Regions from separate parts of the Isoalcanivorax indicus genome, predicted to be linked through region 2. Evidence: predicted binding sites of a transcription regulator. Region 2 holds the regulator's gene; the other holds the start of a gene.
What was found. The regulator sigma-54, encoded in region 2, starts transcription at its own class of promoters, with help from an activator protein. The targets are predictions, from matches to a motif close to TGGCACNNNNNTTGCTNT.
Positions count from the first base shown of each region.

Region 1: the regulator sigma-54 is predicted to act here: its motif matches at 7,671-7,688, upstream of DKW65_RS09180 (circularly permuted type 2 ATP-grasp protein).

Region 1 is NZ_QGMP01000001.1:2,020,102-2,029,954, reverse strand. It holds gene DKW65_RS09225 (ABC transporter ATP-binding protein) at 1-561, shown strand, start outside; gene DKW65_RS09220 (ABC transporter permease) at 558-1,331, shown strand; gene queF (NADPH-dependent 7-cyano-7-deazaguanine reductase QueF) at 1,344-2,174, shown strand; gene DKW65_RS09210 (DUF6694 family lipoprotein) at 2,241-2,567, shown strand; gene DKW65_RS09205 (AbgT family transporter) at 2,597-4,081, opposite strand; gene DKW65_RS09200 (adenylate/guanylate cyclase domain-containing protein) at 4,081-5,628, opposite strand; gene DKW65_RS09195 (nitroreductase family protein) at 5,771-6,331, shown strand; gene DKW65_RS09190 (YiiD C-terminal domain-containing protein) at 6,328-6,798, shown strand; tRNA gene DKW65_RS09185 (tRNA-Ser) at 7,068-7,158, shown strand; gene DKW65_RS09180 (circularly permuted type 2 ATP-grasp protein) at 7,727-9,163, shown strand; gene DKW65_RS09175 (alpha-E domain-containing protein) at 9,157-9,853, shown strand, end outside.
Region 2 is NZ_QGMP01000001.1:2,464,941-2,474,793, forward strand. It holds gene DKW65_RS11130 (calcium/sodium antiporter) at 1-255, shown strand, start outside; gene DKW65_RS11135 (KpsF/GutQ family sugar-phosphate isomerase) at 345-1,316, shown strand; gene DKW65_RS11140 (KdsC family phosphatase) at 1,331-1,864, shown strand; gene lptC (LPS export ABC transporter periplasmic protein LptC) at 1,861-2,415, shown strand; gene lptA (lipopolysaccharide transport periplasmic protein LptA) at 2,402-2,893, shown strand; gene lptB (LPS export ABC transporter ATP-binding protein) at 2,890-3,615, shown strand; gene DKW65_RS11160 (RNA polymerase factor sigma-54) at 3,799-5,262, shown strand; gene hpf (ribosome hibernation-promoting factor, HPF/YfiA family) at 5,332-5,631, shown strand; gene ptsN (PTS IIA-like nitrogen regulatory protein PtsN) at 5,648-6,121, shown strand; gene rapZ (RNase adapter RapZ) at 6,126-6,977, shown strand; gene DKW65_RS11180 (HPr family phosphocarrier protein) at 6,980-7,261, shown strand; gene DKW65_RS11185 (BPSS1780 family membrane protein) at 7,263-8,075, opposite strand; gene DKW65_RS11190 (BPSS1780 family membrane protein) at 8,215-9,075, opposite strand; gene pmbA (metalloprotease PmbA) at 9,100-9,853, opposite strand, start outside.

The DNA of each region.
Region 1 (9,853 bases), 440 kb from region 2:
TTGTGGGAAAAGCGCAACAGTCAGGCGCGGCAGCTGTCCGGGGGCATGAAGCGACGCCTGATGATCGCCCGGGCGCTGGTGCATGAGCCGGAACTGCTGATCCTGGACGAACCGACGGCAGGCGTGGATATCGAGCTGCGTCGCTCCATGTGGGATTTTCTGACGGAGCTCAATGGTCTGGGCAAGACCATTATCCTGACGACGCATTATCTGGAAGAGGCCGAGTCGCTGTGCCGCCGTATTGCGATCATTGATCATGGCACCATCGTCGAAAACACGGACATGAAATCCCTGCTGGAAAAATTGCAGGTGGAGACCTTTATTCTTGATCTGGCGCAGCCGGTATCCGAGGCGCCGGTGCTGAACGGTTTTGAAGTGCGGTTGCGTGATGCCCGCACGCTGGAAGTGGCGGTGCCGAAGAGCGAGGCGCTGAACAGCGTGTTCCAGCAACTGGCCGCCCGGGATATCTCCGTGATGAGCATGCGCAACAAGGCCAACAGGCTGGAAGAGCTTTTCCTGCGTCTGGTGGAACGTAACCTGCCGAAAGAGGCCAGTGCATGAGCCTGTATGAACAATGGGTCGCCTTCACCACTATCCTGACCAAGGAAATTCGCCGCTTCCTGCGTATCTGGCCGCAAACCCTGTTGCCGCCGGCCATCACCATGGCCCTGTATTTTGTCATCTTCGGGAACCTGATCGGCAGTCGTGTCGGCGAGGTCGGGGGGTTCGACTACATGCAGTACATCGTGCCGGGGCTGATCATGATGAGCGTGATCCAGAACAGCTACGGCAATGTGGTCAGCTCTTTTTTTGGCACCAAGTTCCAGCACTCCATCGAGGAGATGCTGGTGTCGCCGATGTCCTCGCTGGTGATTCTCAGCGGCTTTGTGGCCGGGGGTATGGCGCGCGGGCTGGCGGTGGGTGCCATCGTCACCTGTCTGGCGCTGTTCTTTACCGATCTGCGTCCCGAGCATCTGTGGCTGACCCTGCTGGTGGTGCTGATGACCTCGGTACTGTTCTCGCTGGCCGGTTTCATCAATGCCATCTTTGCCAACAGTTTCGATGATATCTCGATCATCCCGACCTTCGTGCTGACGCCGCTGACCTATCTGGGCGGGGTCTTCTATTCGCTGGATCAGCTGTCGGAGTTCTGGCGTGGCGTGTCCCTGCTCAATCCGGTGGTCTATATGGTCAACACCTTCCGCTACGGCATTCTGGGCGTCAGCGATGTGAACGTATGGATATCGCTGGGCGCCATCTTCACCATCACGGTGGCGATGTTCTGCTTCTGTTTGTGGCTGCTGCATCGCGGCGTCGGCATCCGTCACTGAGGAGACAGGCCCATGGCAGACTGGGGTGACATTCCGTTGGGTCGGCAGACCGACTATGTGCACGAGTACGACGCTTCCCTGCTGGCGCCGATTCCGCGCCAGCTGGCGCGGGACATTCTGGGCCCGGACCGGTCTCCGTTTTTCGGGGAAGACCTGTGGAACGCCTATGAGCTGTCATGGCTGGATGACCAGGGCAAGCCGGTGATGGCCATGGCGCAGTTCAGTGTGCCCTGCGGCAGCCCCTGCATCATCGAATCGAAATCCCTGAAGCTGTATCTGAACAGCTTTGCCGGCTCACGCTTTGCCGATGCGGCGCAGGTGCAGGCGACGCTGGTGACGGATCTGTCCGCTGCCGCTGGGCAGGCGGTGGGCGTGACGCTGGTGACGCTGGATCAGGTGGACGCCTTGCTCGGCCAGATGGCGGCGAAACCTGCGGGGCAGTGCCTGGATGCGTTGCCAGTGTCCTGTGAGGGTATCGATGGGCATGGCGACAGTGACCTGAAAACGGGCCCTGACGAGGTGGACGCCCATCAGGTCTATACGCATGGCCTGCGCAGCCTGTGCCCGGTGACGGGCCAGCCGGACTGGGCCACGGTGATCATTCGATACAGTGGTGCCGAGATCGAGCCGGCCGGGCTGTTTCGTTACCTGGTGTCCTACCGCCACCACAGCGGCTTTCATGAGCAGGTGGTGGAAAAGATTTTCTGCGACCTGATGCGTCGCTGCCAGCCCCGGGCGCTGTCCGTGCAGGCACTGTTTACCCGCCGTGGCGGGCTGGATATCAATCCCTGGCGCAGCACCACGCCGGGGCCGGCACCGCGTTTGCGCATGGTGCGTCAGTAACCACAGGCTGGCGTCAGGCCACGCAGGCAGGCATGATGCTGTCTGCCATCCCTATCGGAGTTCACCATGAAAAAGCTGTTCGCCTGTCTGCTGTGTATTGCATTGCTTGCCGGTTGCAGTGACCCACGTCTTGATGCCAGCAGCGAAGAGGCGTTCGAGCAGTCGCTGGAACAGGTGGTGGAAAACATGAGCGAGCAGGAGCGCGAGGCGTTTGCCGAGGCCTTGCTGATTGTGATGCTGCACAATATCACCCGTGACGACATGATGGCTGCACAGATGGATACACCGCCGGATGAGATGCCGTCACCCTTCGCCGGTCTGGATGGCATGACCGTGGACGACGTGCTTGCCGAGGCGCGCCAGATTCGCGACAGCGCGCGTAGCGAGCGCTGAGTGTCGGGTGTGTTGAGCACCGAGTGTTGTCAGAATCCCAGTGGCCAGTCAAACGCCACCCACAGACCCAGCAGCACCAGCCAGCCGCCCAGTAGCGCCAGACTGTAGGGCAGCATCAGGGTAATCAGCGTACCGACCCCGGTGGCGGCAACATGCCGCCGGGCAAACGCCAGCACCAGCACAAAGTAGGGCATCAGCGGCGTAATGATGTTGGTGCCTGAATCCCCCACGCGGTAGGCCGCCTGGGTCATCTCCGGGCTGATGCCCAACACCATCAGCATCGGCACCAGCACCGGCGCCACCAGTGTCCATTTGGCGCCAGCACTGCCGATCACCAGATTCAGGCTCGCCATCAGCAGCACCACCAGCACCAGCAGTATCGGTCCCGGCAGGGCCATGCTGGCAAGCAGGTCGGCGCCGCGAATCGCCAGCACCAGGCCCATGCCCGACCAGGCAAACCAGGCCACGAACTGCGCCGCAAAAAACATCAGCACCAGATAGCTGGCGAGGGTGCGCAGCGTCTCTTCCATGCTTTCGATGACCGCCCGCGCGTGGGGCAGGCTGCCACTGCTGCGGCCGTAGGTAATGCCGCAGGCGGCGGCGATCACCGCGATCACCACGGCGCTCTGGCTGACCAGTGGGCCTGTGAGCAGGGCGCCATCGGCACTGCGCAGCGGACCGCCTTCGGGCCAGGCAAGACACGTCAGGACCAGAACGACAGCGAGCAAGGCCAGACCGGCATGTTGCAATGCGCGCCGGTCTCCCTGGTCGCCGTCGCCGGGCAATGTCTCGATCACATCGTTGCGCCGGTTCAGCCAGGGCTCGACCCAGCGCACCGTCACCCCGGTCACCACGCTCACCACCAGCAGGGACGACGCAAGCAGGAACCAGTAGTTGGCGCTGGGCGTGATCAGCGCCGTGGGGTTGACCATGCGCGCCGCTTCCGTGGTGACGCCAGCCAGTATCACATCCACCGGGCCGATCAGGAGGTTGGCACTGAAGCCGCCGGCGACGGCGGCGAAACCGGCCGCAATGCCGGCCAGCGGGTGACGCCCGGCAAGCTGGAACATCAACCCTGCCAGGGGAATCAGCACCACATAACCGGCGTCCACCGCCACACTGGACAGCACCCCGGCCAGCGCGATGACGGGCACCAGCAGCATGCCCGGAGCCCGACGTACCAGTGCCCCCAGTGCCGCACCGAGCAGGCCGCTACGCTCGGCGATGCCGACACCGAGCAACGCGACGATCACCGGGCCCACCGGGGCAAAGCCGGTGAAGTTGCTGGCCGCGCCGGTGAACATCTGCCGGATGCCCTCGACCGAGAGCAGGCTGTTGACCACCACGAATTCGCCGGACGTCGGATGCAGGGCAACGGCGTCAAGCCAGGACAGCAGTGCCGACAGCGGTAGCAGCAGCAGACACAGCCAGAGAAACAGCAGCGTAGGATGGGGGATATGGTTGCCGAGCCGCTCCAGCCGGTCGAGCCAGCCATGTCGGCGGGGTGAAGTCATTAAATCACGACCTCCTTGCGAATACGCTGAGCGGCCTTGCCCATGATCTCGATGACCTTGCCCAGATCCTTGTCGCGCAGGCGGGCGCGATCAACATGCAGGGCGAAGCCTTCGGCTTCTGTGTCGCGCACCAGTGTAGCATCGCGGCGCAGGTCGCGTGCCGTGGCGGCCAGTGCGCGCAGAATCCGGTCACGATCGAAGTTGCGTATCCGCCGCACATCCAGGTGCAGGGCGAAGCCTTCAGTGCGTACGGAGACGAACTTGTCACGGCCTGCGGCGTCTTCTTTCAGCTCCTGCACTTCATAAACCGGGATCGGCCGGTTGAAGCCCTTGACCTCGACCTCGCCCATATTGCGGCAAATCACCCGGTCCTTGACCAGCTCCCAGGTGGCTTCGGAAATCAGGATGCGTCCCGGGCGTGCCTGGGATTCCAGCCGACTGGCCAGATTCACGTCGGTGCCCAGAATGGTGTAGTCCATGCGCGAGTCGGCGCCGAAGTTGCCGACGGTCACATAGCCACTGTTGATGCCAATGCGGATTTCCAGTTTCTGCGTGATGCCCTCGCGCTCCCAGCGCTGGCGCAGCAGTTTCATCTGCCGCTGCATGTCCACCGCCATGGCCACGCAGTTGAAGGCGTCTTCCTTCGAGCCCTTGCTGACCGGATCACCGAAAAACACCATCACGGCATCACCGATGAACTTGTCGATGGTGCCGCCGTAGCGCAGGGCGATGCGGGTCATTTCATTCAGGTAGCTGTTCAGCAATCGGGTGAGCTGATCCAGCGGCAAGTCTTCGGAAATATTGCTGAACCCCTTGATGTCGGAGAAGAACACGGTCAGCCGCTTGCGTCGTGTTTCCAGCTTGGCATCACGTTTGCCGGAGAACAGTTGCCCCCAGATCTGCGGCGGCAGGTACTTGGCCAGCTTGCGCGACAGGTCCATGGCCTGTTTCTGCTGCCGGGCCAGATAGGCCTGTGCCAGCCGTACGTTGCGTGTCTGGTTCAGCACATACAGCGACGAGCCTCCCACGTAGATGCCCAGGCCGACCATGGACAGCAGGTTGAGCAGCACCGGCGTGGCCTCCGGGGCCAGCACCTGACCGTCAAAGATGAACCAGCCGGCCAGGCAGCCGGTGCCCGTGAGCAGGATATTCAGCAGCCAGGGGCGGATACCGCCGCTGGAGACGGCATTGGCGTGCACAATGATCAGCAGCGCCAGTGATGGAATCAGCGAGAAGTGCAGGGCGGCGATGGTCAGGCCGATCAGCACGGCATCGACCTGCACCAGAATACGATGGGCTTCCTGCTGGCGCCGGCCCTTGCGTTCCAGCGTATAGGCGATGCTCTGCGCCACCAGCGGGTAGCCCAGCAGCAGGGCGACCATCAGCATGTAGAGCTCGGGGTAGAGCTGCCAGTAGATGCCCGCCGTCAGAATGATGGCGGCGACCACAAATTCCAGCAAACGGATGTAGTTGGCCTGGCGGCGTGATCTGGCGTGCGGATCTTCCTGCCGCGCGCGCCGCTTCTTGTTATCTTTTGCCGGTCTCATGACTGCCTGCATGTGCCCTGGGTCCGGCAAGCTTAAACCACTCGCTGCGGAAGTAAAAAGGCATGATGGAGCCCGGGCAGGGTGAGTGCGTCTCATGTAGACTTGGGAACCTCGTGAACCATGCCCTGCCTGAGGACCACAGATGGATGCAATCAGCGCACTGCACAACCGGGTTTCCATTGCCGTACTCGGCGGCCCGGCTCCGGATGCAGCGCAACGGGATGTCATGCTGCGGGCGGCCATGCGCGCCCCGGATCATGGTGTGTTGCGCCCCTGGCGCTTTCTGTTTCTGGAGGGGGAACAGCGCCAGCGGCTGGGGCAGATCTTCGTCGAGGCGCGCCTTCAGGACGAGCCTGACGCCGACGCCGAGGCCCTGGACAAGCTGCGCATGAAGCCGTTCCGGGCGCCCCTGATCCTGGTGGCCGTGGCCGAGACGGATGAACACAACCGGGTGCCGGTGCTCGAGCAGATCGTGGCCACCGGCGCGGCGGTGCAGAACATCATGCTGGCCGCCCATGCCCTGGGGGTAGGGGCCATGTGGCGTACCGGCAGCATGGCCCGCCATCGCCACGTCAAGGCCTCGCTGGGCTTTGCCGACAAGGACGAGATTGTCGGTTTCATCTATCTGGGCACCCCGGCAGGCGCCATCAAACGGGTGCCGGAGGACGATCCGCGCCGCTATACCAGGACGCTGCCTGCATGAGTGATCTGACGGCTCTGGCCGAGCGCGTGCGCGGCGCCATTCCGCTGACCCGGCATCTGGACTTCAGCTTCACCCGCTGGCACCCCGGCGACCTGTTGCTGGCCGCGCCCCTGGCGCCCAACGTGAACGACAAGGGCACCTTCTTCGCAGGCAGTCAGGCGGCGCTGCTGACGCTGGGTGGTTGGGCCCTGACGACGCTGGAAGGCGAAGCACGGGTGCCGCAGGTGGATGTGGTCGCGGCCGAATCCTCATTGCAGTACGTGGCGCCGCTGGCCAGTGATGCCACCCTGCATATTCAGGCCAGCGAGGACGACCTGTCCCGCTTTGCCCGCCGCCTGGTCCGCCGCGGGCGCGCCCGCCTGGCCATCAGCGCCACCCTGTCGTCCCCCAGCGGCGAGATCGCGGCACGTTTCACCGCCCATTATCTGGCCCGTGACCTGTCCCGCCCCGATGGCCGCGTGGATTGAGTTCCGGCGTTGGTTTGCGCGTTGCGATCACCGGAGGACTCGGGTAATCTACGCGCCCTCTGTAGCCAGCCTGGCAGAGACCGGCTTTACGGTGACCAGGTTTTCGGTGAGGTGTCCGAGTGGCTGACGCCTTGCCACAGGCAAGCGAACGTTGCGGCATGGCCGCGACGGCCCCGAAGGGGTGAGCCGGTGCAACCGGCGAATAGCAGAGCACGCATTGCGTGCGACAGGTATGCCCCAAGCCAGCAACCTGTGAGCGACAAGTTTTCGGTGAGGTGTCCGAGTGGCTGAAGGAGCACGCCTGGAAAGTGTGTATACGTTAATAGCGTATCGAGGGTTCGAATCCCTCCCTCACCGCCAGATACAAAAGAACCCGCTAACGCGGGTTTTTTTGTATCTGGCGGTGAGGGGTGAGCCGCTCTGTTTCAGACGCACAGCGTCGCGAGCGAGCGAACGCCGCGGCGCATGCAGGCGCCGTGGCCGGGTGATTCGACCCCTACGTTCGACAAGCCGCGCAGCGGCGCAGGACGCGCGCAGCGCGCCCCGAAGGGGTGAGGCCGCAGGCCGAATCAATCCCTCCCTCAGGGGCGCAACGCGCCCCCGACGGTGGCACCAGCCACTCCGCAAGCGCTCCCTCACTCTAGCCCCTTGAGGCCGTCGGGGTGGTGAACGTTGGTCAATCTCATCCCATCCAGCTATCCATCCCGCGCAGGCAGGGAGGTTCGGCAGAGCGGAATCATTTCCAGGTATCGCTCAGTGGTTCATAGTAAGGTTCATAAAGGGTGCGCCCCAAAGCAGTGCGCTCACATGCGCGCCGACGGTGCGCTGCCGCCCGCTTGCCCCGCCATGGCGCGCCACCACAGGCGTAAAGCTGGCATGGCTTATGCTTCGCTTGACCCATTGCAGGCATGACCGAGGATGGGACCGCATGATCAAGGCTGGTAGCCCGCCGCCCGGGGGGTACGACGAGATGTTTTCCGCGCCTGGCGCGGCACAACCCCACTACGCCGCTTACTGGCGCTGGCTTGAGGGCGTGTCCATGGACACGATCGAGCGCAAGCGCAAGGAAGCGGACCTGCTGTTCCACCGTGTGGGGATTACCTTCAATGTCTACGGTGCAGAGGAGGGTACCGAACGGCTGATTCCCTTCGACAGTGTGCCACGCATCATTCCAGCGTCCGAATGGGGGATGCTGGAGCGGGGTCTGTTGCAACGGGTGCAGGCGCTGAACCTGTTCCTGCGTGATATCTATCATGAGCAGGCCATTGTGCGTGCCGGCCGCATTCCTGCCAGGCAGGTGTTTGCCAACGCCCACTATCAGCCCTGCATGCAGGGTATCGACCTGCCCAATGACGTCTACGCGCACATCGCCGGTGTCGACCTGATCCGTAACAATGACGGCGATTATTATGTGCTGGAGGACAATCTGCGCACGCCCTCTGGCGTCTCCTACATGATCGAGAACCGGCGCATGATGATGCGTCTGTATCCGGAACTGTTTGCCCGGCATCGGGTGGCGCCGGTGGATCACTACCCCGCACTCCTGCACGAGATGCTGGAGCAGAGCTGCCACGTCACCAACCCCTGTGTGGTGCTGCTGACACCGGGGCGTTACAACAGCGCTTACTTCGAACATGCCTTTCTGGCCCGGCAGATGGGCATTGAACTGGTGGAAGGCGCAGACCTGTTTACCCGCGATGGCGTGGTCTACATGCGCACCACGGCGGGCCCGCAGCGGGTGGACGTGATCTACCGGCGCATCGATGATGATTTTCTCGATCCGCTGGCGTTCAATCCGGATTCCATGCTCGGCGTGCCCGGCCTGTTGTCGGCCTACCGCGAAGGCAATGTGGTGCTGGCCAATGCCATCGGCACCGGGGTGGCTGATGACAAGTCGATCTATCCCTATGTGCCGGACATGATCCGCTTCTATCTGGATGAAGAACCGATCCTGAAGAATGTGCCCACCTGGTTGTGTCGTGAGCCGCAGGACCTGTCCCATGTGCTGGCGCACCTGGATGAACTGGTGGTCAAGGAAGTCCACGGTGCAGGCGGTTACGGCATGCTGATCGGGCCAGCCAGTACCCGCGAACAGATTGCCCGCTTCCGCGAGCAGCTGCTGGCGGCGCCGGAGAACTATATCGCGCAACCGACACTGTCCTTGTCCACCTGCCCGGTGTTTGTCGAAGAGGGCATCGCGCCCCGGCATATCGACCTGCGGCCTTTTGTGCTCAGTGGCCGTGAGGTGCGTCTGGTGCCCGGCGGGCTGACGCGGGTGGCGATGAAGGAGGGCTCGCTGGTGGTCAACTCGTCCCAGGGTGGCGGCACCAAGGACACCTGGGTGCTGGAGGACGCGCCATGCTGAGCCGGACTGCCTCGGAACTCTACTGGATGTCCCGTCATCTGGAGCGTGCGGAAAACACGGCGCGGATGCTGGATGTGGCCTGGAACCTGTCGCTGATTCCGTTTGCAGCGACGGTGGACGAAGAAGTGGCGGCGCCGCTGAAAATCTCGGGGACCTGGGATCGCTATATCAGTCGTTACGACACGGTGCAGATCAACAATGTGATGCACTTCTTTTCGCTGGACGAGGAAAATCCCGGCAGCATCTACAACTGTATCCGCAGCGCGCGGGAGAATGCGCATGCCGTGCGCGGGCGCATTACCAGTGAGGTGTGGGAGAGCATCAACGCCACCTGGATCGAATTGCAGAGCATTCGCCGTTACGGTCTGATTGCCATGGGTGCCAGTGCCTTCATGGACTGGGTCAAGGAGCGCTCGCACCTGTTCCGGGGGGCGGCTTACGGCACCATGATTCGTAACGATGCGTTCCGCTTCCTGCGCGTGGGTACCTTTATCGAGCGGGCCGACAACACGGCTCGTATCCTTGATGTGAAACACCAGATTCATACCGGCGTCGGCAACAGTGCGGTGGAGTATTACCGCTGGAATGCGCTGTTGCGTTCTGTTGGCGCCTACGAGGCCTATCGCGAGATTTATACCGATCGTGTCACCTCTGAGCATATCGCCGAGATGCTGATTTTTCGCGCCGAAG
Region 2 (9,853 bases):
CTGGCCATCGGCAATATCGTCGGCTCCAACGTCATGAACCTGCTGGCGGTGTTGCCGGTACCGGCCCTGCTGGCACCGGGCGTGATCGATCCGGCCTTGCTGGTGCGTGATTACCCGGCCATGCTCGCGCTGTCGGTGCTGCTGCTGGTCCTGGTGCTGGCCGCCGGACGCGCCACACTCGGGCGGCTGGCAGGGCTGCTGTTGCTGAGTGGCTATGTGGCCTACCTCGCCCTGTTGGCGGCACAGAGCCTGTAACCTCGGCCTGTCACCCGCCAACCTGTAACCCAGGGTCGCCGCTGGAGCGGGACGCCCTGTATAATGCGCGCTGACCCGCTGGAGCAAGCATGAGCAACCGTTTTCAGGACACCGCCCGCCGCGTTTTGCGCCTTGAAGCGGACGCGGTGGCCGAACTCATCGAAGCCCTGGACGACACCTTCGACCAGGCCTGCGCACTGATGCTGGCCTGCCGCGGCCGAGTGATCGTCACCGGCATGGGCAAGTCCGGACACATTGGCGACAAGATCGCCGCCACCCTCGCCAGCACCGGCACCCCCTCTTTCTTCGTGCACCCCGCCGAGGCCTCGCACGGCGATCTGGGCATGATTACCGAGGGCGACATCGTGCTGGCACTGTCCAATTCCGGCGAAACCGGCGAAGTGCTGGCCATCCTGCCGGTGCTCAAACGGCGTGGCATTCCCCTGATCAGCCTGACCGGCCGCCCGGCATCGACGCTGGCCCGACAGGCCGATGTGCATATCCCGGTGGTGGTCAGTATCGAAGCCTGCCCGCACAATCTGGCCCCCACCTCCAGCACCACGGCGGCGCTGGCCATGGGCGATGCGCTCGCCATTGCGCTGCTGGAAGCCCGCGGTTTTTCTGCCGAGGACTTCGCCATGTCACACCCGGGCGGCAGCCTGGGGCGACGCCTGTTGCTGGCGGTGGACGACATCATGCACGACGGCGACCGCCTGCCCTGTGTCCGCGAAGGCACGTCACTGAGCGATGCCCTGCTGGAAATCAGCCGCAAGGGGCTCGGCATGACCGCCGTGCAGGGCGCTGACGGCCTGCTCAGCGGCGTTTTCACCGACGGCGACCTGCGCCGGGTACTGGACCAACCGGCGCTGGATATCCGCACCTGCGCCATCGAACAGGTGATGACGCGCGATCCCGTGGTCATCGAAACAGGACATCTGGCCGCCGAAGCGGTCAATATCATGGAACAGCGCAAGATCAACGGTCTGATCGTGGTCGATGCCCGGCGCCGCCCTGTGGGGGCGCTGAACATGCATGACCTGTTACGCGCCGGCGTCGTCTGAGGAGAACCACCCGCATGCATCCAGCCCCCAGCGCATCCGCTCCCCTCGGCCAGGGCAACGCGACCCTGCGCGCCCGTGCGCGGCAACTGCGCCTGATGGCCTTCGATGTGGACGGCGTCATGACCGATGGCCGCCTCTACTACGGCCCGGACGGTGAAACCTTCAAGGTGTTCTGCACGCTGGATGGCCACGGCCTCAAGCAACTGGCCGCCGCGGGCGTGACCCTGGCGATCATTACCGGGCGCCAATCCGCCATGGTGGCGCGCCGCGCCGCCGACCTCGGCATCCAGCACGTCATCCAGGGGCGTGAAGACAAGGGCGTGGCGCTGGCCGCGCTGGCCGGGGAGCTGGGTTTCGAAGCCAGTCAGGTCGGCTATGCCGGTGACGATGAGCCGGATGTGCCAGCGCTGGTCTGGGCGCAACTGGGCTTTTCCGTGCCCAACGGCCACCCCTGCGCCCGAACCGCCGCCGATCTGGTCACCGAATGTCGCGGCGGCGAAGGCGCGGTGCGTGAAATCTGTGATTTCATCCTGGGGGCACGATCGTGATCCGCAATCAGGGCGTCCTCAGCGCCATCGGCGTCACCGTCATGGCGGCCGTGAGCCTGCTGGCGCTGCACGAGTGGCGGGACCGGCCGACCGTTGTCGAGGATGCGCGCGAGCTGCCGCCCGCCCTGATCGTGGAGCGTGTCTCGGCCCGTACCTTTACCGAAAGCGGCGACCTGCAGTACGACCTGCGAGCCGAACGCATTACGGAAATGGATACGCGGGGCGAAACACTGGTGGAGCAGCCACGGCTGGCGCTGCATGATCCGGCGCTGGCCTGGGAGCTGACCGCCGATCGCGGCGAAGTCCGTGACCGGGGCCGCCATGTGACCCTGCGCGGTGCCGTGGAGGCACGCGATCACGGCCCCGATGGCCTGCTGGTGCAGAGCGAAGAGCTGGTTTACGAATCCGCCCTTGAGCGCCTGACCAGTCCCGGTACCGTGGAGATTACCCACCCCGGCGGCCGCACCCGTGCGGGCGCCATGGAAGCCAACAGCGCCGACGGCGAAGTGCAACTGCTGCAACAGGTGGAAAGCCGCTATGACCCGACCTGATTTCCCCATCGCACGCGCGGCCCTGATCGGGCTGCTCGCGCTGCTGGCGTTGCCCGCCGCCGCCCAGGAAGCCGTGATCAGCGCCGACCGCGCCGTATTCCGTCAGGAAACCGGCATCGGGGTCTATGAGGGCAACGCCGAAATGATGCAGGGCGAACGGCGCCTGAACGCCGAGCGCATCGAACTGACCATGAAAGATGGCGAGCTGACCCGCGTTGTGGCCACGGGGGCCCCCGTACGCTTGCGCGAAGGCGCAGACATCCATGCCCGGGCCAGCCGACTGGTCTATGATGTGGCCGCCCAGACCATCACCCTCAGCGGTGATGCACATATCGAAAACCGGGGCCGCCGCTTTCAGGGCGCCCGGGTGGTCTACAACCTCTCGACCCGGGATATCGAGGCCAGCGGCGACGGTGCAGAGCAGCGCGTGCGGCTGGTGATTCCGGCGGAAGACAGCAACAGGGAAACACAGCCGTGAGCCTGCTTAGCGCGCACAATCTGGCCAAGAGCTACAAAGGCCGTCGAGTGATCGAGGATGTCTCGCTTCAGGTGGAAGCCGGTCAAGTGGTGGGGCTGCTCGGCCCCAACGGCGCGGGCAAGACCACCTGCTTTTACATGATTGTCGGGCTGGTACCGCCGGATGCCGGCTATATCAGCATCAACGGCGACAACATCACGGCCCTGCCGATGCACGGCCGCGCCCGCCGTGGCATCGGCTACCTGCCGCAGGAAGCCAGCATCTTCCGGCGCCTGAGTGTCGCCGACAACATCATGGCGATCCTGGAAACCCGCAACGACCTGAACAAGGCCGAACGCCAGGAACGACTGGAGCAGCTGCTGCAGGAATTCAGCATCACGCATATTCGCGACAGCCTCGGCATGAGCCTGTCCGGGGGCGAGCGGCGCCGGGCCGAGATTGCCCGTGGTCTGGCGACGGACCCGGCCTTCATCCTGCTGGACGAGCCTTTTGCCGGGGTAGACCCGATCTCGGTGAACGAGATCAAGGGCATCATCACCCACCTGCGCGACCGGGGTATCGGCGTGCTGATCACCGACCACAATGTGCGCGAGACCCTCACCATCTGCGATACCGCGTATATCGTCAGCGGCGGCCACATCATTGCTGCCGGTAACGCGGACACCATCCTTGCCAACCAGCAGGTGCGGGATGTCTATCTGGGCGCCGATTTCCGCCTGTGACACACCCGACTGGCGCAAAAAGTGCGCCATAACAGTGCATGAAGCGCCGACCTAGCCCATTCGCCGTATGAATTCAAGAATGGGCACGAAAATTGCTGGTTGCTATCCTTGGACCCTGTTGACGTGAAGATCAGTTAACCGCCCTGCCGGTTATTGCGACACGTTCGGGGGACACACCATCAGATGAAACCAGGTCTGCAGATACAGATCGGTCAGCACCTGACCATGACACCACAACTGCAGCAGGCCATCCGCCTGCTGCAGTTGTCGACGCTCGACCTGCGCCTGGAGATCCAGGAAGCCATCGAAGCCAACCCCTTGCTGGAGCTGGACGAAGAGGACTACGCCAGCGACAGCCTGAGCGATACGGCGGGCGAGGAACCCCTGGAACCCGGTGAAGTGACGGGCAACGATGACGCCGTGGTGGACGACTACGACAGCGGCGTCGATACCGACTGGGAGGACCCCTTCACCGAGGCCCCGAGCGCGGGCGCCCCCGAGGACGACCTGGAAGCCTGGGAGCAGCGTACCGCCGCCAGCGCCAGCCTCGACGAACACCTGCTGTGGCAACTCAACCTGACGCCCATGGGCGACGCCGACCGCGTCATCGCCTACGCGATCATTGAAAGCCTTGATGATCGCGGCTACCTGACCTGCTCCCTCACGGATATCGCTGAAGCCGCGCGGCGCAGCCTGCCCTCAGGCATCGAGACGCCGTGGCCGGAAGAGGACGAGGTCCTGGCCGTGCTGCATCGCCTGCAGCACTTCGACCCTCCTGGCGTGGCCGCCCGCGACCTGGCCGAGTGCCTGGCCATCCAGCTGCGCCTGCTGCCTGACGAGACCCCCTGGCGTGACGCCGCCCTGCGCCTGACCCAGCACCTGCCGCTGCTGGAGAGCCGCGACTACGCCCAGCTGCGCCGTCTGGTGGCGGTCACCGAGACTGAACTGGTGGAGGTGATCCGTCTGCTGCGCAGCCTCAACCCGCACCCCGGCGACAGCATCGTGGAACAGGCCGAGACCTATACCGTGCCGGACGTGATCGTGCGGCGGCAGGGGCGGCGCTGGCGTGTCGAGCTGAACGGCGATGCCCTGCCCAAGGTACGGCTGAACGCGGGTTACGCCGCCATGGCGGGCAGCAAGCAGTTGCGTGACGATGACAACAGCTACCTGCGCAATCAGCTGCAGGAGGCTCGCTGGTTCCTGAAGAGCCTGCAAAGCCGCAATGAGACGCTGCTCAAGGTCGCCACCCGCATCGTCGAGGTCCAGCAGGACTTCTTCGAGTACGGCGAGGAGGCCATGAAACCGCTGGTCCTGGCGGATATCGCCAGCGCCGTGGAGATGCACGAGTCCACCATTTCCCGGGTCACCAGCCAGAAATTCATGTTCACGCCCCGGGGCATGTTCGAGCTGAAATTTTTCTTCTCAAGTCATGTGGGCACCGAAGGCGGAGGTGAATGTTCAAGCACCGCCATTCGTGCCATCATAAAGAAGCTGATCGCCGCCGAGAGCCCGAAAAAACCATTGAGCGACAGCCGGCTGGCCAGCCTGCTCAATGAACAGGGCATTCAGGTGGCGCGACGCACTGTCGCCAAGTACAGAGAGGCGATGCGTATACCGGCATCCAGCGAGCGCAAGCGGCTGGTCTGACCCACGCAGGGCCCGGCTGGCACCGATCGCGGGATAGGCGGTCAACTGAAGCAGGTACAGGAGTCAGCCATGCAGATCAACATCAGCGGTCACCACCTGGATATCACCGATGCCCTGCGCGAGTACATCAATGAGAAATTCACCCGGCTTGAACGGCATTTTGATCACATTACGAGTGTTCAGGTGATCCTGTCGCCGGAACCGAAGACGCACAAGGCGGAATCCACCATTCGGGTGGCCGGCGGTGAGGTCTTCGCCACTGCCGAGGCTGGCGACATGTACGCTGCCATCGACATGCTGACTGACAAGCTCGACCGACAGATCCTCAAGCACAAGGAAAAGTCGGTCAATCGTAACCACGGACACTGAGATCTGAGTACCCATCATGCGCGTACGGGAACTGCTGACACCGGAGCGAACCCACTACCACCTGCAGGGCGTGAGCAAGAAGCGTCTGCTCGACCAGGTGGCGGAACTGGCCACACGGGATAGTCCCGGTTTGAGCGAACAGGAAGTCTTTGACGCCCTGATTGCGCGTGAACGCCTGGGCAGTACCGGCATCGGGGAAGGCATCGCCATTCCCCATTGCCGGCTGGCCTCATGCAGCAAACCCCTCGGCCTGCTGGTCAGCCTGGCCGAGGCCATTGATTTCGACGCGGTGGACAGCCGCCCGGTGGACCTGGTGTTCGTACTGCTGGTCCCCGAAGACAACCCGGAACAACATCTGAAAACCCTCAGCCACCTGGCAGCGCTGTTCAACGAGCCCGCATTCCGCGATGGCCTGCGCCAGGCTACCTCGGCAGCGCACCTGTTCAGCACGGCCGTCGATTCTGAAGCGGAACTGCGACTGGCGTCCTGACCCGATGAAACTGGTAATCCTCAGCGGCCGCTCAGGCTCCGGCAAGACCACCGCCCTGCAAGCTCTGGAAGATCTGGGCTTTTACTGTGTGGACAACCTGCCTCTTGGCCTGCTCTCTACCCTGGCGACCCAGCTGCGCGAAGAGAGCAGCGAGATTGAACGCATTGCTGTGGGCATCGATGCGCGCAACCTGCGCAGCCAGCTGCCGCGCTTCTCCGAACTGCTGCGCGCGGTGCGCGAACAGGGCCTGACCTGCGAAGTCATTTATCTGGATGCCGACCACGACACCCTGTTGAAACGCTTCAGCGCCACCCGCCGCCGCCACCCGCTGAGCGACCAGGACATGTCGCTCTCGGAAGCCATCGCCCACGAAGGCGAGTTACTGGCCAGCATCCAGACCAGCGCAGACCTGCTGGTGGACACCAGCAAGATGGACCCACACACCCTGCGCAACATGATTCGCGATCGTGTGGCCCAGCGCAGCGGTCGCCTGTCGCTGCTGGTGGAGTCCTTCGGCTTCAAGAATGGCGTGCCACCGGATGCCGACCTGGTCTTCGACGTGCGCATGCTGCCCAACCCGCACTGGGATGCCACCCTGCGCCCCTTTAACGGCCGCCAGAAACCGATCCAGGATTTTCTCGGCAGCCAGAGCGACACCCCTGAACTGCTGCACGATATCGAACAGCTGCTACTGCGCTGGCTGCCGCGCTATGAAGCGAACGATCGCACCTACATGACGGTGGCCATCGGCTGCACCGGCGGCCGCCACCGCTCTGTGTACATGGTGGAGCAGTTGGCAGAGCGTCTCTGCAAGGCTGGCTGGGATGCCCAGATCCGGCATCTGGAACTGGAATAAGCATGCCCGACACTGTGCTGGAAGCAGAACTGCCCGTTATCAATCGCCTGGGACTGCATGCCCGCGCTGCCGCCAAAGTGGTCAGCGTGGCCTGCCGTCACGAGGTCAGCATCCTGCTGCGCTGCAATGGTCGCGAGGTCGAAGCCCGTAACATGATGGGCGTGCTGACGCTGGCCGCCGCCAAGGGCAGCAAGGTGGGAGTACGCGTGGAAGGCGAACAGGCGAGAGAAGCCCTCGACGAACTCACCGACCTGTTTGCCCGGCGGTTCGACGAGGGCGAGTGACTTACAGCGTATCGGTATAGATATCCCGGAACGAGCTGTAGTAGCTCACCGCCAGCACCGGCAACAGCACCAGCAGCCCCAGGCCCAGCGGAATCACCGCCAGAATCATCAGAATGATCATGACGATGCTGTACCAGAACATCGGCAGGATGTTCTTCAGGCAGCCCATCAGGCTTTCCTTGAGCGACTCGCCGATACCGCGATTGCCGAAGAACACCAGCGCCGGTGAAAACCAGTACATCGCCATGACCGGCAACATCACTGCCATGAACAGCAGCACAAGCAGGGCGAGCCGCAACATCATGTCATCGGCGAAGGCCGGTGCACCCCCCTCTTCCATCGCTTCCAGCATGGCAAAGGATGCCACCAGGGCATCTGCCATCAGCAGATAGGCCAGCAGACCCACGATCAGCGCCGCACCCAGGATCAGCCCCATGTAAGCCAGCCCCAGCATGACCAGCTGCGGAAACTTGTTCTGGAACCCGGCAAAGATATCGCTGATCGAGGGACTCTGCCCCTCATCCGCTTTCCAGGCCAGCACCAGCAGACCCACGCTGAATACAGGCGTCAGTATCATGGACGCCAGAAAGCCCACCAGCGGCACCCACTGAATGGCCATGGAGATCAGCCACAGCAGCAGCAGACCAAAAAAGATCTGCACCCAGGCACTCTTGAACACACGCCAGCCATCGGCAATCCAGCGCCAGCCCGCGCCAATATCACGCCCCCGAGGCGGGTTGACGGCCATCTCGGACGCCTCACGCAACGGCATCACATCGGCCTGCGGTTGTTGATACGGATTTTCCCCTTGCATCACTGTTCCCTCATTGAATTGAAAATCAGTCCTGTGCAATCTTCATTGGCGACCTTGAAGTCGCCACAATGAAATTGCTCCGTCGACACCCCTCTCCCTCCCTGACTGCTGAAAAAATGAACTTCAGCCACGCCAGGGATCAGAGGGTATCAGTATAGATGTCCCGGAACGAACTGTAATGACTCATCAAGAACACGAGAATCATCACAATCAAGAAAAAAATCAAAACCGCAACACCGAAAACCCCAAGGTAAACCATCAAGAACGTCATACCGCCGACCACCAGAAGCGACACTATAAAGGCGACACAGCCGTACCAGATAAAAGGAACAATATTCTTGTAGAACCCCGATATGCTTTCAGTGATGGCATCCGGGATACTCTTTCCTCCCAGAAAAACCAAACCCGTTGAAAACCAGAAGAAAGAGAAATAAGCGAGAAAAACCAGAGTCGTAATTACATAGTATCCCGCCATGCCGGAGAGATCACCCGACTCATCCAGCCCTCCCGCCGACGTCCCGAAGAACCCCAGCACCTCATATATTTGCGGGGTCGTTGCAGGGAAAACAAGATAGTTCAACACCCAGCCAACTGCCGTCAAACCCAGAAGGGCGGCCATCATCACCACACCCATCAGGAGCAGCTGGGGGCATTTTTCCCCAAAGCCCGCAAACGCATGCTTGAAAGATACCCGGCGGCCTTCATCCGCCTTCAGGCCAAGCATCAGAATGCCGGCTTCGAAAAACGGCATAAACAACGTCTGGGAAGCTATATATCCAACAACAGGTATACTCTGGATAGCCATCAACAGAAAGAAGAGCAGAAAGATACCGAAAGCAATTGGAAGCCAGGCACTACGAAGTATGCGCGCAGCATCCACAAACCAGCGCCACCCGGCGCCCATATCTCTGCGCCTTGGCGGATGAATCGATAACACCAGCCTGTCTTGCTTCGGCAAGAGCTCTGCCTGCGGCTCCTGGTATGGGTTTTCCCCTTGCATCCCTGTCCCCCATTGAAATAAAAATCAGATCCCCGCAATCTTCATCGGCGACAGCAACAGGCTGCCGCAATGAATGTTGCCCCGTCGATCCACATCGCTCCCCACGACCTGCAAACCGGCAAACATCTCGCCAAGGTGCCCGGCAATGGTGAACTCTTCCAGTGGCCCGGCGATCTCGCCGTTTTCCACCCGGAACCCGGAGGCACCCCGGGAGTAATCCCCGGTCACCAGATTGACGCCCTGCCCCATCACCTCGGTAATCAGGATACCTTTATCCATACGTCGGCACAGCGCGGCCTGGTCCTCTTCGCCATGGGTCAGCGTCAGGTTGCGCACACCCCCTCCATTGCCGGTAGGCGCCATACCCAGTCGCCGGGAGGCATACAGGCCCAGCGCATAGCTGACCAGCACACCGTCCTGCACGAACGCCTGCTCCCGCGTCGGCAGCCCGTCGCTGTCGAACGGCGCTGAGGCGCTGCCCCGCGGCAGGTGTGGCCGCTCGCGAATTGTGACCCATTCCGGGAAAACCTGGCTGCCGATCCGGTCACGCAAAAAAGACGCCTTGCGATACAGGGCCCCACCGCTGATCGCCGAGACGAAATGGCCGATCAGTCCCTTGGCCACCTCCGGCGCGAACAGCACCGGCAGTTCGGCGGTCGCAGGCCGACTGGCACCAAGACGCGCCAGCGTACGCCGTGCCGCGCGCTCACCCACCACTTCCGGTGCCTGCAACACCGTGGCGTCACGCTGGCTGTCATACCAGTAGTCACGCTGCATG